4 regions of the Rhodococcus qingshengii JCM 15477 genome follow, and region 1 is predicted to be linked to each of the others. Evidence: riboswitches for the same ligand, from Rfam matches in the RefSeq annotation. Region 1 holds a riboswitch; each other region holds the start of a gene.

Evidence for each region. A riboswitch is a leader RNA that binds a small molecule or an ion and turns the genes downstream of it on or off. The one in region 1 is predicted to bind cobalamin.
Region 2: it holds a riboswitch for cobalamin, as region 1 does, so the genes downstream of both, M0639_RS05815 (ABC transporter substrate-binding protein) here and M0639_RS14740 (cobaltochelatase subunit CobN) in region 1, are expected to answer to the same signal.
Region 3: it holds a riboswitch for cobalamin, as region 1 does, so the genes downstream of both, M0639_RS09795 (ABC transporter substrate-binding protein) here and M0639_RS14740 (cobaltochelatase subunit CobN) in region 1, are expected to answer to the same signal.
Region 4: it holds a riboswitch for cobalamin, as region 1 does, so the genes downstream of both, M0639_RS05290 (FecCD family ABC transporter permease) here and M0639_RS14740 (cobaltochelatase subunit CobN) in region 1, are expected to answer to the same signal.

The regions. Positions count from the first base shown of each region.
Region 1 covers NZ_CP096563.1:3,229,470-3,235,428, forward strand. Annotated here, with positions in the region: gene M0639_RS14740 (cobaltochelatase subunit CobN) at 1-1,569, opposite strand, end outside; cobalamin riboswitch at 1,609-1,741, opposite strand; gene cobG (precorrin-3B synthase) at 1,793-2,935, shown strand; gene M0639_RS14750 (precorrin-8X methylmutase) at 2,955-3,581, shown strand; gene cobJ (precorrin-3B C(17)-methyltransferase) at 3,578-5,065, shown strand; gene M0639_RS14760 (HNH endonuclease) at 5,092-5,451, shown strand; gene M0639_RS14765 (nuclear transport factor 2 family protein) at 5,448-5,852, shown strand; gene M0639_RS14770 (PLDc N-terminal domain-containing protein) at 5,849-5,959, shown strand, end outside.
Region 2 covers NZ_CP096563.1:1,275,653-1,281,611, reverse strand. Annotated here, with positions in the region: gene M0639_RS05835 (DUF1254 domain-containing protein) at 1-801, shown strand, start outside; gene M0639_RS05830 (SDR family NAD(P)-dependent oxidoreductase) at 852-1,643, opposite strand; gene M0639_RS05825 (hypothetical protein) at 1,810-1,968, opposite strand; gene M0639_RS05820 (siderophore-interacting protein) at 2,125-2,982, shown strand; cobalamin riboswitch at 3,024-3,204, shown strand; gene M0639_RS05815 (ABC transporter substrate-binding protein) at 3,263-4,276, shown strand; gene M0639_RS05810 (class I SAM-dependent methyltransferase) at 4,277-5,029, shown strand; gene M0639_RS05805 (FecCD family ABC transporter permease) at 5,026-5,959, shown strand, end outside.
Region 3 covers NZ_CP096563.1:2,140,456-2,146,414, forward strand. Annotated here, with positions in the region: gene M0639_RS09780 (SDR family oxidoreductase) at 1-147, opposite strand, end outside; gene M0639_RS34940 (hypothetical protein) at 198-320, opposite strand; gene M0639_RS09785 (hypothetical protein) at 605-1,072, opposite strand; gene M0639_RS09790 (MMPL family transporter) at 1,140-3,260, opposite strand; cobalamin riboswitch at 3,332-3,477, shown strand; gene M0639_RS09795 (ABC transporter substrate-binding protein) at 3,594-4,589, shown strand; gene M0639_RS09800 (FecCD family ABC transporter permease) at 4,586-5,626, shown strand; gene M0639_RS09805 (ABC transporter ATP-binding protein) at 5,695-5,959, shown strand, end outside.
Region 4 covers NZ_CP096563.1:1,162,571-1,168,529, reverse strand. Annotated here, with positions in the region: gene M0639_RS05305 ((2Fe-2S) ferredoxin domain-containing protein) at 198-899, opposite strand; gene M0639_RS05300 (ABC transporter substrate-binding protein) at 896-1,957, opposite strand; gene M0639_RS05295 (ABC transporter ATP-binding protein) at 1,954-2,772, opposite strand; gene M0639_RS05290 (FecCD family ABC transporter permease) at 2,769-3,776, opposite strand; cobalamin riboswitch at 3,894-4,029, opposite strand; gene M0639_RS05285 (TetR/AcrR family transcriptional regulator) at 4,046-4,720, opposite strand; gene M0639_RS05280 (alpha/beta hydrolase) at 4,707-5,645, shown strand; gene M0639_RS05275 (cation diffusion facilitator family transporter) at 5,656-5,959, shown strand, end outside.

The DNA of each region.
Region 1 (5,959 bases):
GCCGAATCCGCCGTTGTCCGGTGTTGCAGCGATCCAGCGGTAGGCCGCGAGGTAGTGATGGCTTGGCGGCAGATCCGGGTCGTGGTAGATCGCGACGGGCTTTTCACCGAATCCCCGCGGCGGCTGGACCATGAGGACGATGTTGTTGAATCGCAGTGCCGCGATGACGATTTCGCCGTCGGGATCCTGCGAGCGGTCGACGTACAGCTCGCCGGGCGCTGCGCCCCAGTGCTCTTCGACACCGCTGCGCAGTTCCTCGGGCAGGGTGGCGAACCATTCGCGGTACTTCGCTGCCGAGATGCGGATCGGATTGCCCTCGAGCTGCTCGGCAGTGAGCCAGTCGGGATCCTGGCCGCCAGCCGCGATCAGGGCATGGATCAGCGCGTCGCCGTCCTTCGCCGCCAGGCCAGGAACTGCGTCCGGACCGTCGACCGGACCGAGGTCGTAACCGGCAGAACGCATTTCGGTGAGCAGGTCGATTGCGCTCGCCGGAGTATCGAGACCGACCGCGTTGCCGATGCGGGCGTGCTTGGTCGGGTACGCCGAGAGCATCAGAGCAACGCGACGCTCGGTGGTGGGAATGTGGCGCAGCTTGCCGTGACGGACCGCGATCCCGGCGACACGGGCGGCGCGCTCGACGTCGGGGACGTAGGTGGACAGTCCGTCGGAGTCGATTTCCTTGAAGGAGAACGGGACGGTGATTATGCGACCGTCGAACTCCGGCACAGCCACCTGCGTCGCGACGTCGAGAGGCGACAGTCCGTCGTCGTTCTCGTCCCAGGTGGCGCGGCTACTGGTCAGGCACAGCCCCTGCAGGATCGGGACGTCGAGTGCAGCGAGTGCTGCGACATCCCAGGCTTCGTCGTCCCCACCGGCGGACGCGGTGGCGGGCTTGGTGCCGCCGGCAGCGAGAACTGTCACGACCATGGCGTCGGCGCGGCGGAGCGTGCTCAGAAGTTCGGCTTCAGCTGTTCGCAGAGATGCACAGTAGATCGGGAGCGCGGTGCCACCGGCCTCGGCGACCGCGTCGCACAACGCCTGGATGTACCGGGTGTTGCCGGCCAAATGCTGAGCGCGGTAGTACAGAACTGCGATGACCGGACCGCTCGCCGAGTCGAGATCGGGCGCGAAATCAGCGATGCCCCAGGAAGGCAGGTGGGCCGGCGGCTCGAAACCGTGGCCGGTGAGCAGGACCGTGTCGGAAAGGAAGTGGTGCAGCTGTGCCAGATTCTGTGCGCCACCCTCAGCCAGGTAGTTGTGCGCCTCGGCAGCAACACCGGCGGAAACCGTCGAGCACTCCATGAGGTCGGCGTCCGGCGCGTGCTCGCCGCCGAGAACGACTACGGGGAGTCCGGAGGCGAGGACCATGTCCAGGCCGTCTTCCCAGCTGCGACGGCTGCCGAGGATACGAACGATCACGAGGTCGACGCCGTCGAGCAAGGGCGGCAAGTCCTCCGAGACCAGCAAGCGTGAGGGGTTGGCCCAGCGGTAGGAAACTCCGTCGCCGGCTTCCTGGCTGGCGCGGGCGCTCAGCAGATCGGTGTCGGACGTGGAGAGCAGAAGAATCACGGGTGAAGCCTTCCTGGGGTTTCGCGCCCCGTGGCACAGATCTGTCATCGACGGCGGTTGAGGGTCTGACTCGTGTTTCCGAGCGGAAACACGTCCCGCTCGAGCAACACTCACAGTGGCGCGACCGCACCGGACTTCCACCGGTTTCCTCAACTGCCGTCACTGGTGGTGGTGATGCTACCGGTCCGCAGAAGGCACTCATGACAGGTCGTACCCTGGAGCCATGCCCACGGACCGTTCACAGCCAGACGCGTGCCCGGGTGCACTGCAAGTTCACCACGCCGCCGACGGCGCACTGGCTCGCGTGCGCCTACCCGGCGGACTCCTCACCCCCACCCAGTTGCAGACGCTCGCCGACGCGGCGCGCGATCTCGGCAACGGGCAGATGGAACTCACCTCGAGGGGCAACGTACAACTGCGCTCGGTCTCGGACCCCGAAGCCTTCGCATCGCGAATCGCTTCGGCCGGTCTGCTGCCGTCAGCGACGCACGAGCGAGTGCGCAACATCCTCGCGTCCCCACTGTCCGGCCGTATCGGGGGCGTCGCCGACATTCGTGAACTGGTCCACCGTCTCGATTCGGCGATCCAAGCGGATCAAGCATTGGCAGATCTGCCAGGGCGAACCCTGTTCACCCTCGACGACGGGCGCGGAGACATCAGCGGGCTTCGGGGCGATTTCGGACTCCACGCACTCAGCGCCACCGAGCATTCACTGGTGCTCGCCGGTCACCACACCACTCATCGTGTACAGGCGGACGACGCCGTCGAATTGCTCCTCGCGGCGGCCCGATCATTCCTCGACGTCCGCGACAAGCACTGGCGCCTGGCCGAGGTTCCGGACGGAATCGAACGCACCCTCGAGCAGCTGGGTCTGAGCGCCGAGTCCACCGTTGCGGCGGACCTCACGCCGGATGCACGGCCCACTATCGGCTGGCTCGAGCAGCGCGACGGGACCGTAGCTCTGGGCGGCGGCCTGCGATTCGGGCTGCTCGACGCTCGGCTGGCCGAGTTCCTCGCCGCCGTCGACAAGCCCGTCGTCGTGACGCCCTGGCGATCGGTGCATATCTTCGACCTCGACGAATGGGCAGCCGAGCAGGTAGTCCGGGTGCTGGCACCCATGGGGTTGATCTTCGACGAGAACTCACCGTGGCTCGAGGTCACCGCCTGCACCGGAAGCCCGGGATGCGAGAAGTCGCTCGCCGATGTGCGCACCGACGCAATCACCGCCGTCGAGCAGGCAGAACTGCCTGTCGTCGGGCGCCAGCACTGGGCCGGGTGCGACCGCAGCTGCGGACGTCCCCGCGGGGACGTAGCGGATGTGATTGCGACGGGTGACGGTTACCGGGTGAATCCGGCCGATCGGTGATGCCTCTATCGTGTGGCACATGATCGAGTACATCCGTGACGGCGCGGAAATCTATCGCCAGTCCTTTGCCACCATTCGGGCCGAAGCCGACCTGAGCCGTTTCCCGGCGGATGTCTCGCAAGCTGTAGTGCGCATGATTCATGCAAGTGGCCAGGTCGATCTCGTCGACGACGTCGCCTTCACACCCGGTGTCGTCTCGGCTGCGCGCGCAGCTCTGCGCGACGGCGCGCCGATTTTCTGCGACGCTCAGATGGTGGCTGCCGGCATCACGCGCAAGCGTCTGCCCGCCGGTAACGACGTCATCTGCACCCTCGGCGATCCGCGGGTTCCCGTGCTGGCGTCGACCATCGACAACACTCGCTCGGCGGCTGCTCTCGAACTGTGGGGAGCCAAGCTCGAGGGCGCTGTTGTCGCGATCGGAAACGCACCCACCGCACTGTTCCATCTCCTGAACCTCATCGAAGCCGGCGCACCCCGTCCGGCCGCCATCGTCGGTGGTCCGGTCGGCTTCATCGGCGCTGCCGAGTCGAAGGAAGCCCTCATCGAACACGCCAGCGGGATCGATCATCTCGTTCTCCGCGGTCGACGCGGCGGCAGCGCGATCACCGCGGCCGTCGTCAATGCGATTGCGAGCGAAGTCGAATGAGTGCAGGCAAGCTCTGGGGTGTCGGTATCGGCCCCGGGGATCCCGAATTGGTGACCGTCAAGGCCGCCCGCGTCATCGGCGAGGCCGATGTGGTTGCGTTCCACTCCGCGCGGCACGGCAAGAGCATCTCCCGCGGAGTTGCAGCGCCGTACATGCGCGAAGGACAGATCGAAGAACACCTCGTCTACCCCGTGACCACAGAGACCGTTGATCATCCCGGCGGATACCAGGGCGCGATGGACGAGTTCTACGAAGCGGCTGCCGAACGGCTGGCAGTTCACCTCGCGGCCGGTCGAACCGTCGCGTTGCTCGCCGCCGGCGATCCACTCTTCTACAGCTCCTACATGCACATGCACAAGAGGCTGGCCGATCGCTTCGACGCCGAGGTGATTCCCGGCGTCACCTCCGTCAGCGCGGCATCTGCTGCACTCGGAAAGCCGCTGGTCGAGGGTGAAGAAATCCTGACGATCCTACCCGGAACATTGCCGCAGGCTGAGCTGACCAGGCGGCTCAAGGAAACCGACGCCGCGGCCATCCTCAAGCTCGGACGTACCTTCCCACCGGTCCTCCAATCGCTCGAGGATTCCGGCCGCTTGGATGAAGCGCACTACGTCGAGCGCGCGAGCACCACACGTCAACGCGTCGAATCCGCTGCCGAGGTCGACCCGGACGGAGTTCCGTACTTCTCGATCGCCATCGTTCCGAGCCCGTCGAACAACCCTCGACCTGCAACCGAATCCCGCGGCGAGGTGGTCGTGGTCGGACTCGGGCCGGGCGACACCGCCTGGACCACACCTGAAGTGGCGCATGAGCTTTCGTTCGCAACCGACCTCGTCGGCTACGGCCCGTACGTCGATCGCGTGCCGACGCGTCCGGGCCAGCGGCGCCATTCCAGCGACAACCGCGTCGAAGCCGAACGCGCCGCGATGGCGTTGGACCTGGCGAAGAACGGCGCCCGTGTAGCTGTCGTCTCGTCGGGAGATCCCGGCGTATTCGCCATGGCTGCAGCAGTTCTCGAAGTTGCCGCCGAAGACCAGTGGCGCGGGGTCCCGGTCCGCATCCTTCCCGGCATGACGGCGGCAAACGCTGTCGCCAGTCGCGTCGGCGCTCCCCTCGGGCACGACTATGCGGTGCTCTCGTTGTCTGATCGCCTCAAGCCGTGGGATGTCGTCGCTCGCCGTATCTCGGCAGTTGCAGCCGCAGACATGGCATTTGCGGTATACAACCCGGCGTCGAAGTCCCGGACGTGGCAGGTCCAAGCCATGAAGGACCTCGTGCTCGAGCACCGCTCCCCCGAGACTCCTGTTGTCATCGGGCGCGATGTTGCCGGCGCCGAGGAATCAGTTCGCGTCGTAACCCTCGGCGAGCTCGAGCCTTCCGAGATCGACATGCGGACGCTGCTGATCGTCGGATCGTCGATGACGACGGTCGTCGAAACCGGTTCGGGCCGTCAGGTGTTCACCCCGCGGCGCTACCCGGAGTGAACGCCGCACGGCGATAGCATGGCGTCATGCCCGTCAACCGGACCCGGAAAGCAAGATACGCGCGTAAACGGAAACGCCGGATGGATCTGGTGGAGCACGATCTGTCCGTCGAGCAGTGGTCCGCGCTCAAAGCGGCCTGGGGTGGCTGCGCGTACTGCGGCGAGCCGGACGAGTCGCCGCAACGTGACTGCGTGCTGGCGATCTCCCGCGGTGGGCGCTACACACTCGACAACATCGCACCGGCGTGCCGCTCGTGCAATGCGAGCAAATGCAACAGCGAGGTCACTCTCTGGTTGCGGCGCAAGGGGTATGACGAGAAGGCCTTCCTCCTGCGCCACGCGGAGATAGGTATCGAGATGAGGGCGCAGTTCTCGGAGCAGTCGTGACGACTCCGCACGAGTTGCGCCCGATCCTCGACGAGTTGATGGAGTTCGAACCTCTGTTTCACCGAACTCGAGTAGCGATGTCACGAGACGAGTTCGATGCGGTCGTCGACCCGGAGTTCCGGGAGATCGGAGCCTCGGGTGCGCGATACACCCGCGATTACGTGCAATCGGTAATCGCGAGCCGGCGACTCCGCTGCGAAGTGAACGACGCCGCCGAACTCGGATGGAGGGTTGACCGACCCGCGCTGAGCCGGATTGCACCTGACACGTATCTGGTGACGTACCGGCTGGCGCAAGCGCAACGAGTTACCGAGCGATCATCCATCTGGCGGTTCACCGAGAATCGATGGAGCGTGTTGTTTCATCAAGGCACAGTCATCGAAAGTGGTTTGGAAGCGTGAACGAATCGACCCCCAACCCCACCATTCCGCTTTGGATGGACATCACCTTCACCGCCTTCGTTCTTGCCTGGATCTTCATCACGATTAGCGCGCTCGTGGCGATCGTG
Region 2 (5,959 bases), 2.0 Mb from region 1:
GAACCCGGGGTAAGCCAGGACCTCCTGTTCCTCGAGAAACTCCGCATCTGGTCACAGGCGTTTCCGCCGGCCCCACGCGATCGAGAACTCCAGGATTCCTTCTCCCCGATCGGAATCGACGAGCCCGGGGCCTCTCCCTATAGCTCACACTCTGCCGCTTCACTCTCTGCCGACGAGGCAGCCGCGTTGGCTGACGGATTGACGATCGGTGAGAAGAACCTGCTCGAGGCCCTCACCAAAGGCTCCAGCCCCGAAGTCAACGGATGGAAGCTCACATTCCACGCCTTCGACTACAACCTCGACTACTTCGAGGTCGGCACAATCGACGATCCACAATTCAAGATCGCCGATCCCAAGTTGCGCATCGTCGAACGCGCCGCGGCTGCCAAGGGCGGGCTGTGGGGCAACCACCCTTACGAAGCGGCGTACATCATGACCTACGTCGACGATCAGGGCGAGCAGTTGAACGGAAACCAGACCTACACAATAAGACTCGACCCCACTCCGCCGGTGAGCGCCTTCTGGTCGCTGACGATGTACTCGGTGCCGGACTTCTTCCTCGTGGCGAACCCCGTCGACCGATACTCGATCGGCGACCGCACTCCAGGAATCGTCCACGACGCCGACGGTGCGTTGACGATCACGATCAGCCACGAGGAGCCGAAAGATCCCACGGCGAAGGCAAACTGGCTGCCCGCACCGCGCGGGGATTTCCGACCGGTACTGAGAATGTACGAACCTTCGCCCGCCGTGCTCGATCAGTCCTACGTCGTCCCCGCCATCACTCGCTCGCAAGAATGACGGCTCGCGTCTGACGGCCTGCCTGTGCGGGCCGTCAGACGGACGCAGAATCAGGCGTGCGTGCCGCCGTCGATCCGGATCTCCGTGCCCGTGATGAAGGCACCATCGTCGGATGCCAACATCGCGATAACTCCCGCAACACTTTCCGGCCCGGCCATGGGGGCACCACCGGACTCCAGATCAGTGCTCAGAATCGGTGACAACTTGCCGAAGAGTGACCAGTCGGTGTCTTCCGGCAAGTACGACGCCGTAGTATCGGTGATCCCGCTCTTCACACTGCCCGGAGCCACCGCGACGGCACGCAGACCCTGCTTGCCGTATTCGAGAGCCAGTGCGTGAGTGAAGGACTGGATTCCTCCCTTACTTGCGGCATACGCGGCCATGTACGGGTGCGCGAAGGCAGCGGAGGTGGAACTGAAATTCACCACGACTGCGTTGCCGGTGGCAAGGAGAGCCGGCAGTGCCTGGCGCGTGACGAGGAAAGTGCCCGTCAAATTCACGGAGAGCACCTGATTCCACAGGTCCAGCGAGGTCTCGTGGGTGTGCCCACCACGCAGTATCCCGGCGGCGTTGACCAGTACGTCCAATTCCCCGAGAGACGAAATCGCCTGACCCACAACCTTGATGACGGAACCCTCGTCACCGATATCGACGACGACGGTGTCGAGGCGATCCTCCGTCGAAGCATGTTCTGCCGATTTCCGGGTGTTCGCCAAACCCTGCTCGGAGATGTCGGCAGCGACCACGCGGCCACCTTCGGCGAGCAACCGCAGCGCGGTGGCCTGCCCGATTCCAGATCCTGCGCCGGTGACGAGAATACGACGACCTTCGAAACGATTCATTGCTGTGTACCTTTCACGAAAACGAGTTGGCTGGCATTCCAGGCTCGGTGGCGCCGACACTCACAACTCACCCGCGAGCAACTTCAGGTACGGGAAATGCGCAGCACTGCAACAGGTGTGGCACTGCGAAATCTCGGCGAGGCAATGCTCGCCGAAGTGGCGAATGTCAGACGGATCCGGCCGGTGCGGCCAAGGCTCTTTCGATCCAGACAAGACCGGACGGGCGGCGGTCGATCGCCTTACGCCCACGTCGGAAAGTCGCTACGCCGAATCGGGCCGTGCGCAGTGCACGGCCGGAAGCGAGAGAACAGCGGCGTATGGACATCACAGGCACGGTAGCAGCGCCGGCACCACTCGCTCAACCGCGTCGTTTCGAGACCCGAATCATTCAGGTAATCAGATGTCACTTCTGGACAACTCGCTCGACTTAGGCAGCACTAACCTGGCGGCATCCCGAAAACCCGATCCAGGAGCACAGTCGATGACACATGCAGACGCCTCGCGCACAACAACTCCCCCGACGACCGTCCTACGGACCGCTGACCACAATCGCGGACTCAACGACGTTCTCGCGATCGTCGAAGCGATGGAGCGACCGAGCGATCACCTGCTGCGGATCACAGCTCGTTTGACGGAGTCGACCGACGATCCGACCTGGTCACGCCCGAATGTGACCGTACGCATGAATCTCGGGCCGGCCTTCGACGACGCTTCGCGCGTGTACACGGTGCGTTCCTACGATTCAGCGAGCGGATCGATCGTCGTCGATGTGGTCCTGCACGGACAGACCAGTCCGATGATGAGGTGGGCAGCAGCGTTGGCCGTCGGTGACACCTTCGGCCTCACCGGTCCGCGGCCACACTTCTTGATCCCTGATGTTCCTGGTCGACGTATCGCACTTTTTCTGGACGGCACCGCAATACCCGCATTGCACTCGATCATCGAGCAGTTACCTACCGACGTCGTCGGAATCGGCTGGGTCACAACAGATGACGAGGTCGCCTTCGCCGAACTGCCCGCCCTCCCCGGCCTGGAGCTTCACCGCGTGAGCGCAGATCCGACCGAGCCCGACGGCCCACTGGCGGTACGAGCACGCGAGCTCGCCAATCCCGCGAGCTACGTCGTGTGGGGCGCCGGTGAACGCAACGAGATGCGCGCAATCCGGAAGCACTTTCGATCGACCGTCGGACTCGACAAAAACGACGTCGCGATATTCGGATATTGGAAGGAGGGCGTCAGCAACACCGAAATCGACCTCCGTCGACGCGAGAACTACGAGCGCATCCTCGCCGACGGCGGAACCCTCACCGACATCGACGACCTGGCCATCGAGATCTGATTGCCTCACACCAGCCGACCTGACCGGCGGTGCACTGCGGTGATAAGTTCCTCTGTGCCAGCGGACCTCCACACAGGGGGTCAGGGAATCCGGTGTGAATCCGGAACTGACGCGCAGCGGTGAGGGTGACCGCCCGGGCTTACGCCACTGGATGAGAATCTGGGAAGGCGCTCGGGTGGGGCGATCTCGAGTCCGAATACCGGCTGGCAGCAGGGGTCAACAGGCGCCTGTTCACACGGTAACGGGCTCCGCGAACGAGCCCCTGCGAGAACGAGATTCCATGCGTCTGTCCAGACTTCGCCTACCCGCCGCCGCCGTCGCTGCCCTGTTGAGCGCGTCGTTGGTTGCCTGCTCCTCCGACGACAGTGCTGCCCGACTATCCAACTCTTCCGAACAATCGCGCGTGACAGTCCAGAACTGTGGCCGAGACGTCACGGTGGAGCGACCGATCGAACGGGCAATCGCGGTAAATCAACCTGCAGCAGAGATGCTGTTCGCGCTGGGAGTGCAGGACCGGATGGCCGGGTACGCCATGAGCGATGACGATGTCCTCCCAGAACTGCGCGAGGCGCGTGGTCAGGTCCAGGCGTTCGACACCGAGTTCCCGTCATTCGAAAGTGTCCTCGAACGCGAACCGGACATGGTCTACACGACGTTCAACTACACGTTCACCTCGGAGGGCATCGCCGACCGGATCAAGTTCACCGACCTCGGTGTCGCGACATATCAGTCACCCAGCGAGTGCACCGGTCAGGATGCCGAGCAGAGCAAGGCCCTCACGCTCGACGACTTGTACGACGAAATCGACGACGTGGCAACACTGTTCGATGTCAAGAACAAAGGTGTCGAGCTCACCGAGAATTTGAAGGATCGCGCGGCCACCGCCACGGCGGCACTGGGAGCTGAGAACGTGACGCTGGCGTGGTGGTACGCAGCCACGAAGACTCCGTACTTCGCCGGGTGCTGCGGTGCACCGGGAATCATGACCGACGCGGTGGGTGCGAAGAACGCCTTCGACGACAACAAGCAGTACTGGCCCGAAATCGGTTGGGAGAGTGTCCTCGATCGAGACCCGACCGTGCTGGTGCTCGCAGATCTCGACCGCGGTGGAGACGGCGACAGTGCCGCAGACAAGATCGCGTTCCTCGAATCGGACCCGGTCGCCAGCAAGCTCACCGCAGTGAAGAACAAGCGTTACATCATCCTCGAAGGAACGACGATGGATCCCTCGATCCGCAATGTCGGTGGCATCGAACAGCTCTCCGACGGGCTGCGCCAGTTGGGTGTGGTCTAGATGTCCGCGGAGATCTGTGAACTGGTGCGCCAGTGGGACGACCAGCAGGCGGCATACATCGCCGACCGTGAGAAGCGCTTCGACGTGATTCTCGACGTTCTCGAATTGCAGCACGCGCACACCCCGTTCACGGTTGTCGACCTGGCCTGCGGGCCGGGTTCACTGAGCGCCCGAATTCTCGAGAAGTTCGAGCATGCGAGCGTTGTGGGGATCGACTACGACCCGATGCTGCTGGAGCTCGCCCGCCAGTCGTCGACGCGTTTCGGTGACCGACTGCAGCTGATCGACGCAGATCTGGCGGGAGCCGATTGGCCGAATTCGGTGGCTGCGCCGGTTCAGGCGATAGTGTCGACAACCGCGCTGCACTGGTTGCAACCGCAGCAGCTCGTCGAGGTGTACCGGCAGTGCCGCGAACTGCTGAGTCCGGACGGAGTCCTGCTCAACGGTGATCACTTTCGTTTCGACAGCCGCTTCCCTGTCATCGGGCGATGGGCGAAGGCTCACGACGAGCAGACGCAACGCTCCGCCTTTGCTGCCGGTGCTCCCGAGTGGGAGAGCTGGTGGGAGGAGTTGCGGGCAACTCCCGGCATCGGACCAATGACCGACGAGCGAGAGCGCAGATTCGCCGGACGTGACGCCACTGCGCCCACGGCCGTCGACTTCCAGTTGGCGGCGCTCGCGCAAGCAGGTTTTCGGGAGTCAGGGACGGTCTGGCAGCTGTTCGACGACTACGTGGTCTACGGCGTGAGATGACGACAAGAGTTCGGCTGCGTGACAACCCGACGACCGTCACCCTGCTGTGGATGATCGGTGTTGTCACGCTGGCCGGATCGGCTGCCGTGGCGATCACGTTGGGGCCGGCCGGTCTGTCGGTCGGTGAGGTGGCTTCGATCGTCGTCGGCCATCTCCGCGGTACCGCGGCGGACGTCACCCCTATCCGTGACGGCATCGTCTGGGACCTCCGTCTGCCGCGTACCCTGCTCGCCGCGCTCTGCGGTGCCGGTCTCGGGTTGTGCGGTGCGATCATGCAGTCGCTGCTTCGCAATCCGCTGGCCGATCCGTTTGTCCTCGGTATCTCGTCCGGCGCCTCGACCGGTGCCGTACTGATCGTGATCCTCGGAGTCGGGTCGGGAGTGATCGGCTTGTCGAGCGGCGCCTTCATCGGCGCGGTGATCTCCTTCGCCCTTGTGTTGCTGCTCGCCCATGCGGCCGGCGGCACGCCGGATCGGGTGATCCTGGCCGGTGTCGCCGCGACCCAACTGTTCTCCGCGCTCACCTCGTTCATCGTCATCACCTCGGCCGATCCCGAGCAGACCCGCGGCGTGATGTTCTGGCTCCTGGGCTCACTCGGCGGCGCCGACTGGCTCGACGTCGCACTCTGCGCTGCGGTGGTCGCAGTCGGCCTCGTGGTCTGTCTGACTCACTCCCGCGCACTCGACGCCTTTGCCTTCGGCGAGGACGCGGCGTCGTCGCTGGGGGTGAACGTGTGGCGGGTGCGTGTGACCCTGTTGTTGGCAACAGCCTTGATGACCGCAGTGATCGTGAGCGTCGCAGGCGCCATCGGCTTCGTGGGCCTGGTCCTCCCGCACGCGGCGCGGGCTCTCGTCGGTTCGAACCACCGCCGACTCCTGCCCGCGTCCGCACTGATCGGCTCCATCTTCCTTGTCTGGGTCGACGCTGTGG
Region 3 (5,959 bases), 1.1 Mb from region 1:
AATTGCCGACACCTGTTCTTCGAGTTTGGCGACAGAACCGGCTCTGACCAGCACATGGATCTGAGCAGTTTGATCACGCTCGAGCAGGAGTGGCAGTGCAGCTCGTCCGAGAAATCCGGTACCGCCAGTGACGATGTATGTGGCCATAGTCGGTAACTTACTCCAAAGTAAGATCAGCGGCTAGAGGGAAACGAACATCAATGCGTCATGACCCCGTCCTCGGCGTCGAAGTCGATGCCCGCGGAGATGATTCCGGAGAACAAGAACGCGACGGCAAGCGCAAGAGCGGGGATTGCAAGGATCCATTCGAAAATTGTCATGCTCCAAGTCTGACGAAATCAGCTTCGGAGAACATCGCCCTGCGGAGCGATTTAGACGATCGGGCAGTCATCCTCGAGGACGACTGCCCGATCAGGGAAATCCACTAGGTCTGTTGCTGAAGAGTTTCGGGCGCAGTGGGGTGCGCGCTCGTCCTTGCGTCGCGTGACGTGATTTCGGATGAGATGTGGGCGGCCGTTGTTCCGAGGGTGTGAAGGCCATGCTCCGTCCGCCAGTAGACCGGCGCACCATCGTCGAGGCGATGGAGTGGCCAGGCCGGCAAACCCTAGGCCGGTTCAGCGCCCGACAAGTCCTCGACCGCATACGGGGTCGTTCCTTCGAACAGAACACCGATCCCGAAAGGATCGGCCATCTCGAGCCTTGACTCAGCGAACCGCAGCAGCCAGGTTCCGTCAGCCCAGATCACCGCCTCAGGTTCGCCGAACAGTGACTCCGTGGCGTCCAACTCCACGAGTTCGGAGTGGCGGAGGCCGAACTGTGGCCCACGCAGCTGTTGACGCAGGTAATCGGCGGCGACTTCGGCAAACTCACCGAACCGGGCCATCACGGTCGCAGCGAGCTCACACACCGCAGACTCCGGCACGGTGGCCGGCTCGATAACCAGACTCACCGGCCTGGAGTCACCGACCCCCTGGACATCGATGATCGATGTCCAGCACGCCAACGAATCGTCCGAGTCGACACGCGAAAACACTGCTGAGCCGACCACAACACTCTCAGGTAAGTCATCCACGACCCCTAGTCAAACACGGCTCTCCGCAGGATCCCAGGCACTCTTCAGTGACATGATCCAGTCGCGATCAGTGGCCGATGCCGACCTTCGCGTGAACCTTTTTCAGCCACACAGGAGCCCACCAGTTCGCTTCGCCCATCAACTTCACGAGCGAGGGCACGAGCAACATGCGGATGATGGTCGCGTCGACGATCAGCGCGACGATCATGCCGACGCCCAGGAACTTCATCACTGACAGCCCTGACATTGCGAAGGCCCCCGTCACCACTATCAGGAGTAAGGCGGCAGCCGTCACGATGCGGCCGGTGCGCTCGGTTCCGAACTTGACCGCTTCCTCTGTCGTCGCTCCCGCGTTCTTGGCCTCGACCATCCGTGACATCAGGAAAACCTCGTAGTCCGTGGACAATCCGAAGACCACCGCCAGGATGAGCACGACAAACGTCGCCTCCAGCGGAGTTTGACTGACCCCGAGGAGTTCGACGCCGTGTCCGTCCTGGAAGACGAAGGTGAGGACACCGAAGGTGGTCGCGAGACTCAGGGCTGCCATCAGCACCGCCTTGATCGGCAGCACCACCGAACCGAACGCGAGGAACAACAGGATCAGGGTGGATCCGACCATGATGAGGATCATCACCGGTAGCCAGTGCAGGACGGCGTTGTTGCCGTCGTCGACCATGGCTTGACCGCCGCCGACAAGCAGCACCGTTCCGTCGGGAGCGGAGATCGCACGCAGATCTGTCACTGCGGCGCTCTGTGATTGGGGTGTAGAGCCCTCGCTGTAGAGAGCCTGAACCGCGACGAGTTGATTGGTGCTCGCGACGACGGTCGCCTGACCGATGCCCTCGACTTGACCGGCGGACTCGGCGATCGCTGCACCTTCGGCCGGGGTGAGAGTGTTCCCGTCCTCGGCCTGAAGGATCATCGTTGCGCCGTTTCCGGTTTGCGGGAAGTCGTTGACCAACGTGTCCATTGCGACGCGAGCGGGGTCGTTGTCCGGTAGTGCGGTGTACGAGAGTTCTCCCAGCCGGGCGCCGAGCAGCGGCGAGGCCATCACGAGCAGCACGGCCACGATCGTCACCGAGACTGCGACCGGACGCTTCATCACCCACGTGACGACGCGGCCCCAGAACTTGCGCGAGCGTTCCTCGCCGCGTTGCGCCGCATCCTTGCGCCATGTCAGGGCGTTGATGCGATGCCCCAGAATGGCAAGTAGCGCAGGCACAGCGGTCAGCGACAGGACGGCCGCGCTCAATACCGCAGCGATCGCGCCGAAGCCCAGAGACCGGATGACGGCCTGGGGGAATACGAGCATGCCGCTGAACGCACAGATCAGCAGTAGACCCGAGAACATGACGGTGCGACCCGCCGTCAGAACTGTCCGCTGAGCAGCCGCTCCCGGGTCCGAGCCCGAATTCAGTTCTTCACGGAACCGACCGACCACGAACAGTCCGTAGTCGATGGCCAGTCCCAACCCGAGAAGAGAAGCGACGTTGATCGAGAACGAGGACACATCGGTGATCAGCGTGAGGATTCGCAGAACCGCCAAAGCACTCAGGACACTGAGTACACCCACGAACACGGGCACGGCAGCAGCGACGATGCCGCCGAAGATGAAGACCAACAGCACCAGAGTGATCGGAATGGCGATGGCTTCGGCGACCACCAGGTCCTTCTCGAGCTTGGTGTTGAATGCGACGCCGACGACGGTGTTACCCGCGAATTGTGCCTCGGCACCTTCGACTTCGAGCTTCGGCAAGAGATCGGCGAAAGTGGCGGGCGTGACGCCCGAGTCCGGTGCCAACGTGATCGCAACGGCCGCCATGGATCCGTCGTTCGAGAGCAGGCTGGCCTTCGCTGCGGCGTCTGTTCCCCAATACGATTTCACCGAAGCGGTCGGCACTTCGGTTTTGAATTGGTCGACGGCGGCTGTCACTGCCGGCCCGATGTCGTCCAGAGTCTTGCCGTCCGTGGGCGAGTAGATCGCGATGATGTCCGGGGTCTGCGGTCCGAGATTGTCTTCGATGATGTCGGCGACCTTCGCGGAGTCGCTGCCCGGATCGATGAAGCCGCCCTGGCTGAGCTTGCCGAACACTCCGAGTCCCCACACCCCACTGATGAGAACTATCAGAACCGCGAGGCTCAGTACCCACCATTTCCGGGCGACGACGGTTTGGGCCCAGCGTGTCATGTATCAACTCCGGTGTGTGGGGGCGTCTGGCCAGATCGACTGTAGTGGGCGTTTGGTCTTGAATCGGAAACGTCATGCATACTGCTCGAAGCACTTGCAAGCCACGTGTGTGGGGGAAGCCGGTCCGAATCCGGCGCTGACCCGCAACGGTAGGTCGATTCTCGGTAGTCACCGAGTGTCGGCAAGCCCGATTACCCGCCGCGCGGTGTGCGACATCCATTCGTCGTGGTCTACGAAAAGGAAGTCCAGCAGGAGCTCTGGCCGAGGATCAGCGTGCGGGCGGAGTTGTCTGTCGGATTCTCATTCGTGGCTCAGAGCCCTTACGAGGTCCCCGTGTCACTTCAGTTCTCCCCGTCCCGCGCCGCCGCTGTTCTCATCGCGGTCGCCTTGGTTTCGGCAGGTTGTTCCAAAGGTCAGGAATCAGAGTCGGCGTCTGCTGCGGAATCCTTCGCACAGCCGGTGTCCGTGACCAACTGCGATCGCGAGATGACCTTCGATTCGCCGCCGCAGCGCATCGTGTCTTTGAACGGACACGTCACCGAAGCCCTCATCGAGATCGGCGCGGGTGATCGGATTGTCGGGCGGGCGTACAGCGACAACCCGCCAACTGCCGAGACCGCCGATGTATTCAACAAGATTCCCAGCCTCTCCGATACGTTCCCCAGCATGGAGCAGGTTCTCGACGTCGATCCGGACTTCGTGGTCGGAGGAATGACCAGTGCCTTCAACGAGAAGCAAGGCCGTTCCCGAGACGCTTTCGGCGAGCGCGGAATCAACACCTTCCTCTTCTCGGAATACTGTGGCACCGGGTTCCCCGACATCGGATTGCTCGAGAACGACTACACGCAACTCGGTCGAGTCCTGGGCGTCGAAGATTCCGCCCGCGAGGTCGCAGAGGAGATCAGCGATGGTCTCGATTCCGTCCGCGCTTCGGTCGGAGACGCGGCGCCGGTACCGACCTTCTTCTACGACAGCGGTGACCAGGTTCCGACGACCATCGGCGGAGTCGGCGTCGGTCAATTGGTCGCGGAATACTCCGGCGTCTCGAACATCTTCGCCGAAGGGACAAAGCCCTACATCGACGCATCGTGGGAAGCTGTTGCCGAGCGTGCACCCCAGGCGATCGTGGTCATCGACTACGGCGACAAGACAGCCGAGCAGAAGATCGACTTCCTCCGTGCCCAGCCGTTGATGGCGACCACCCCTGCTGTGCAGCAGAACCGGTTCGTCGTGGTTCCTCTCGCTGACCTGTTCGAGAGTTCACGGTTGGTGCGTTCGGCACAGACCATCGCAACAGCCTTCCATCCAGGCGCTGACGCGGCGAAGTGACCCGCACGCGTTACGGGTACGGCGCCCTGCTTGTCGGCTTGGCGGTCGCCTTGGCGATCGTCCTGGGGTTGGCCGTCTCCTTGGGATCGGTTCGCATTCCCGTCGGTGACGTCTGGGCGATAGTCGGAGCCCGTTTGGCGCCAGGGACTTTCGAGACGTGGTGGACCGCGGCGCGGGAGTCGATCGTGATCGACTCCCGCCTGCCACGTGCACTCACTGCCGCGGTGGTGGGTGCTTCGTTGGCGATGTCGGGCGCTGTTGCTCAGGCTGTCACACGGAATCCTCTTGCCGACCCGTATCTGCTCGGAGTTTCGTCGGGTGCGGGATTCATGGTGGTGCTCGTGTCGGTGCTGGGTTTCGGCGCCGGCCTCCTCGGGGTTTTCACGATTCCGGTCGCAGCATTCGTCGGGGCGATGATCCCGTTGTTTCTCGCACTGCTGATCGGCGGCCGGTATCCGCAGCCGACCGCGATCATTTTGGTGGGTGTCGCGCTCGCCCAGATATTCTCGGCGCTCATCACCTTTTGCATCCTGGTATTGGCCGATGATCGGCACGTGACGTCGGTGATGCACTGGATTGCCGGCGGATTCGGTGATGCACGATGGTCGACGCTGATCTTCCCGACGATCACACTGGCCGTCGTCGGCACAGCCCTTCTGTTCAGTTCGCGATGGATGGACGTTTTGCAGACCGGTGACGACGGGGCTGCTGCACTCGGTATGAACGTCCGACGGTTCCGTGTCTTGTCCTTGCTCGCGGTCTCCGTACTGGCGGGCGCAGCAGTCAGCGTTGCCGGTGGAATCGGTTTCATCGGTCTGCTGATCCCGCATCTGGCCGGCTTCATCGTCGGCACCAGAGCAATTCGACTGCTCCCTGCTGCAGCCCTGCTGGGCGCCGTCGCGATGGTTGCCGCGGATACCGCTGCGCGCTCGGTGGCACAATCCACTGAAGTTCCGGTCGGAGTGATCACGGCCCTCGTGGGTGCACCGATCTTCGTCTGGATGCTCTACCGGCAGTATCGGAGGCTCGAACAGTGACACAGGCCAGAACAGTGACACAGGCCAGAACAGTGACACAGGCCAGAACAGTGACACAGACCAGAACAGTGACACTCCCGAAAGACTCCGAAACTGCGCCCCTGCTCGAACTCGTCGAGACCCGGGCGCGGCTCGGAAATCGCGAAGTGTTGCGCGGCATCACTTTCGCAGTCAAGTCCGGTGAAATATTGGGCTTGGTCGGGCCGAACGGCAGTGGCAAGACGACGGCGCTGCGCTGCTGCTACAACGCTTTGACGCCGACAGGTGGCGCAGTTCTGATCGATCAAGTCGACTCGACGACGCTCTCGCGTAAGGACATCGCCCGAACTGTCT
Region 4 (5,959 bases), 2.1 Mb from region 1:
CAGTCATCTCACAAAGGACATTCATATGCTCACCAACGCCATCAACGCTTTCCTCGCACTCTGGGGCAGCGCCTCCGTCGGCAGCAGTGGATACCAGATCCCGCCGGGAACCCTTCCCTTCGGTTCCTGAGACAGGACAACAGAACCCGCTGAGCGCACTTCGCGCTCAGCGGGTTCTCTGTTTCGCCGACCTATATCTACCGGTCCAGAACGTGATCCACCAATTGATTCTCCTGACCTGCGACCAATGCTTCAGCGTCACCGGCGTCCACATGACCGAACCAGGTGCCACCGGGGTTCGCGATCACCAACGGGCCCAGGTTGCACGGGCTCAGACAACCGGTTCCGGTCACCTTTGCCGAAGTGCCTTTGGCCGCCGCACTCATGGCCCGGTGAAGCGGTCCTGCTCCGTACGCCATACAGCGAGGGCCCTTGCACACCAACAGATGCCTATCGTGCTGCTCGATCACGGACCAAGCCGGACTGCGATATGACGCCGGACTCGCGGTGATCGGCTTTCCCGCCGAGTCGAGTTCGTCGATCAACTGCGCGGCCACCGCACCTTCGAGCGTTTCCGATTCGTGGAGCGTCACTTCCAGTTCGGCGTCGATTCGGGTTTCGCGCCAGTTCGCAACCGCCTTGCTTGTCCACGTGAGCAGGTACCGATCCCTCGGCACCGCAACTGGAATCAACACGACCTTGTCGACGTCATCGACATGGGCTCGATCGAGTTCCTCGTGAAGGCTCGGCGAAGCGACATCGAGGTACGCAACGCAAACGTCGGCGTCGGTGCCCGCCTGAACAGCGTCGAACATCCGTCGCGCGGCCGACTCGTCGAGGCCGCTGACGGTCGGCCGCAGTACGACAATCACCCGACGCGAGCACCGGTTGTTGCTCATGCCGACGGCGCGGTTGTCCAGTCGATGCTGCTCGACGGAGCCAGCCCGAACTCTTCGATCTTCGCGCGCAACTCTTCCGCGCCGTAGATATTGGGGAATCCACTGGTGAACATGGCGAGCGGGAGTACGACGAAACGGTTCTGCTTGACGGCGTCGAGATCGCGTAGGCCTTCTCGGCTCTTGATCGCGTCGATCTTGCCCTGTACTTCGTCAGCGCTCCTCTTGTAGTCCATGATCACGATGACGTCGGGTTCTGACTTCGCGACGGTCTCCCAGCTCGCTTTGAACCAGGTGTTGTCGACGTCGGCGAACACATTGGTTCCCCCGGCGACGTCGATGATTCCGTTGGGGGCTCCGTTGCCTCCGCTGGTGTACAGATCTTCTTCACCGCTGTCGTAGATCAAAACCTTCGGCTTGTCGGCGGCATCTGGCGCGGACTCCAGACGTGCCAAACGTGAATCCAATTCGGTCAATGCCTCGGCGGCGGTGTCCTCGGTTCCGAACAGCTTTCCGTAATTGGTCACGTCCGCACGAAGGGCATCCCACGGACCCATCGTGCCGAGCGCGGAATCCGCTGCGGCACTCTGCCGACAACTATCGGAGATCACATATGAGTCGATGTTGTTGCTCTGCAGCGATTCCGGCGTCACACCGGAGGCGCCCTTGAACAAGCCACTGTAGGAGCCGACCACCAGGTCCGCCTGCTTACCCAGAATCGTCTCCATCGTGATCGTTCCGTCCAGGTGTGGGACGTCCGCAATTCCAGGGCCGAACATCGACTCCATGACCGCGTCGTTGTTCGTGTTCAACACGACGGCAGCGAGACGATCCAGACCGCCGACTCGGAGAATGGTGCCGATATTGGCCGCATTGCTTGTGGCAACAACCTTTTCGATCGGAAGTTGGAAAGTGCTTTCCGTTCCGCAGTTCTCCAGCGTGACCGAAGTCTTGTCCGCGGCTTCGTCGACGGGCGCGGTTGCCGAGCATCCGGACACGGCCAACAACGCTGTCGCGGCTACAACCGCACCGAACGACGCGCGGGTCTTGACGTGTATCAAAGTGCACTCTCCGAAAATGTGTGTTGTGGTTGAGAATTTCGTGATTCGAATACGAGGTGTGAACGGCCTGTCGCGGGGTTCACGAGTTCGAAAGTCTCGACGCCGAAAACAGTTGCCACCACCGAGGTGGTGAGTACGTCGGATGGATGTCCGAACGCCCTGGCCACTCCATCCGCGAGCACGAGCACCCGATCGCACACTGCCGCAGCCAAATCGAGGTCGTGCAGTGCCATGATCACCGTCCGGTCCAACGACCGGACCAGATCGAGCAGTTCGAGTTGATGCCGGATGTCGAGATGATTGGTCGGCTCGTCGAGGATGAGCACACCGGCGTCCTGCGCGAGACCTCGGGCGAGAAACACCCGCCGACGCTCACCGCCGGAAAGCGTGTCCATCGAAGAGAACCGGTGCTCGATCATTCCGACCTCGCCCAGAGCACGATCGACGACGGCATTCTCGTGCTTTCCACCGACGCTCCAGGGCTTTGCATGTGGTGTGCGGCCCAGACTCACGTACTCGTGAACCAACAAATCGGCGGGACTCTGCTCTTCCTGCGCCACAAAGGAAATGGCTTTGGCCCGCGACCGCGCGGGCATCGCGTGCACGGAGTCGCCGCCGACACGAATGTCACCGCCGGCGATCGGCCCGAGACCGGCGAGAGCACGCAAGAACGTCGACTTGCCCGATCCGTTCGGACCAACCACGCCGACTACTGCACCGGCGTCGGCCGCGATGTCGACGCCTTTGACGATGGTTCGACGGTCGATGCGGACAACTACTCCGGACGCGGTCAGCGCCAGGGCTCGGGCGCTCACGAACTGCCACCGAATCGGTAGCGCCGACGGCCGAGAAGCAGGAGAAACAGCGGGGCCCCGATCACCCCGGTCACCACGCTCAGCGGGATCTCGGTCGGCCGCAACGAGGTCCGCGCCACGACGTCGACCCACACCAGGAAGGACGCGCCGATCAGTGCTGCCGCCGGTAACACCACTCGATGTCTGGCTCCGACAAGCATGCGTGTGACGTGCGGTATGACCAGGCCTACGAAGGCAATCGCGCCGGACACCGCAACCATCGTGCCGACCAACGCTGCCAGCACGCCGAACAGCACGTTTCGCAGGGTTCGGATGGGAATACCGAGCGAAGCCGCGACGTCCGGTCCGGCCGCCAGCGCGTCCAGCCAACCGTGCAGCGCGAACACCGCTGCCGTCAGCAGGAACACAACGATGACCGGCGCCCACAACTTGTCCCAGGATGCCCCGGCCAAACTTCCCAGGAGCCAGAACAATACGGACTGCGCGGCCTGGGAATCATTGGTACGCAGCACCAGAAAACTCGCGATCGCCGACAGGGCGGATGCGGTAACGGTGCCGGTCAGAACCAATCGCAGTGGAGTGATACCGCCTTGCAGCGTCGCGATGGTGAAGACGAGAATCGCAGCTCCCAACGCCCCGATCATCGCGCCGAAACTGAGCGCCCACACTCCCGCGCCGGCGAACAGTCCGGTGGTGATGACGGCGGTGGCACCGACACTCGCGCCGGACGACACTCCCAGCAGGTGGGGATCGGCGAGAGCGTTACGGACGAGGGTTTGCACCACCGCGCCGGCGACGGCAAGACCAGCGCCGACGGCCAGACCGAGCAGTACCCGAGGTGCTCTGATCCCCCACACGATCGCAAGTTCGGAACGCGTGACGGGTGGGCCTCCGAAGCGCGAGTGCACCACGTCCACCACAGTGGACACGGGGAGCATCTCGGATCCGAACGCCAACGCGCACACAGCAGAGAGCACGGTGACGATCACCAGAGCGGGCAGCACGATACCCGGACCGAGTCGTCCTCGCGGTGCACCAGCCTTCGGCGCAGGCAGGTGGGTAGGTGGAGACAGAGCTCCGCCAACAGCATTCATGGTGTGACCGATCCATCCTCGTGGCATGACACAACGTCAACGAGGGTGGTATCTGGCTACGGTCGACGCAGGGACGACCTCACAGTGGCGGGACCGCGCCGGAATTGCACCGACTTCCCATTACCTCGATGATGACGTCAGAACCATAACGGACCGCGGTCACCATTCTCGACACCGGATCAAGGTTGCGACCCGATCATCGATCTCGCGTGCCGTACGACGGCTTCCGTTCGCACTCGAAGTTCTTCGGGTGAATCCGATTCCAGCACAACCCGATGCACCTGACTGTCCACGGCAGTCACGGTCAGCCGCGACGTCAACAACGCATCCTCCGCACTGAAACCGTGGCTCTGGAGTCGCTCCGAAAAGCCTAGTACCAGTTGACGATTCATTTCTTCGACCTGCTCGATGAGCTCACGCGTACGCGGAACCTGATCGTAGAGCAGGTGAAAGAACTCTCGCGGCTTACTGTTCACTTCGACCGCGCACTCCACCAACATCCGGACGGCCTCCTCCGGGGTGAGCTCACGCTCGACGATGTCGGCAAGGCAGAGCGCAAAACTCTCCCGCGCAGCACTCACGTGACGGTTCGCCAACTCCGAGAGGATCTCGTACTTGTCGCCGAAATACTGGTAGAGCGAGCCCACCGACACCCCTGCTTCGTCAGCGATCCGGTTGGTGGTCGCTGCCATGGCTTCCGAAGCGAAAACGCGAGTAGCTGCCTCCAGGATCGCGTCGTAGGTAGCCCTCGAGCGCTGCTGGGAGGGCCTTTTCCGCCGAGTCGACACGGTCCTCCGATGCGAGTTGTCAGCCGCGACGCCGATACCGAGAATTGTGTAGGTGACCAGCGCCAATTACTCGAAGTTTATGCCCGACCGGTACACCGACCACATGCCGGCGCCGACCCCGACGTGGTGGGAGTGGAACGGCAACACCGTCCACGTCGCACGGGCCGTGGTTCCAGACGCGCCGGTTCGTGTTCTCGGCATCCACGGCGCCGGCGGCTACTCGGGCGCGTTGTGGCCGTTCGCCGGGATCGGCGTGAAACTCGGAGCCGAAGTCCTCTTCCCTGACCTTCCGCTGTACGGCGACACCGTCGTAGCCGATCCCGCCGGCGTCCGGTACGAGCAGTGGGTCGATCTCCTCTGCGATCTCGTCCGGGCCGAGAAGGCAGCCGACGATCGGCCGCTGGTGTTGTTGGGAGCCAGCATCGGCGGTCTGCTGGCCTACGAGGTAGCCGCGCGGACCGGTCTGGCCGACGCCGTCGTCGCTACCTGCCTGCTCGATCCCTCGGATCCATCGGCCAGAGCTGCCGCGGCGCGGTTCGGCCCGATGGGTGTCTACGGCGCTCCCCTGATGCGGCGCACCGAACGACTGGTGGGCCGTATCCGCGTGCCCATCCGTTGGGTCGCCGACGTGGCGAACATGAGCAGCAATCGGGAGCTCGCAACGCTGTGCGCAACCGATCCGCGCGGTGGCGGTGTTCGGGTGCCACTCGGATTCCTCAGCAGCTACTTCTCGTTCGACCACACCGCACCCGAAGCATTTCGGACGACGCCCGTTCTGCTCACCCACCCGGCCGACGACCGATGGACGCCACCCGAACTGAGCCTGCAGTTCCTCCGCCGCATCAACGCACCCACCGAATTCGTGATGCTGGACGGGTGCGGGCACTTTCCCGTCGAAGAGCCGGGCCTGACGCAGTTCCACGACGCCGTCGCCACACTGCTGCACTCCGTCGCCGAGCGTCACCGCACGAAACCGTCGTCACCCGCCTAGCCTGAGAATCGTGAGCACCGAAACGGAAGCATCGGCCGACGAGAGCACCACGACAGTCGTACTGGCGTTTGCGGCGAACGCGCTGATCGCCGGTGCCAAGACGGCGGCCGCCATCGTCACCGGATCTGCATCGATGGTCGCAGAGGCCACCCACTCCTGGGCCGATACCGGCAACGAAGTGCTGCTGCTGATCGCGAACCGCCGCTCGAAAAGGGTTCCCGACCGAGACCAGCCACTCGGCTACGGCCGGGAGGCCTACATCTGGTCGATGTTCGCCGCCCTCGGACTGTTTGCACTCGGCGCGGGTGTCTCGA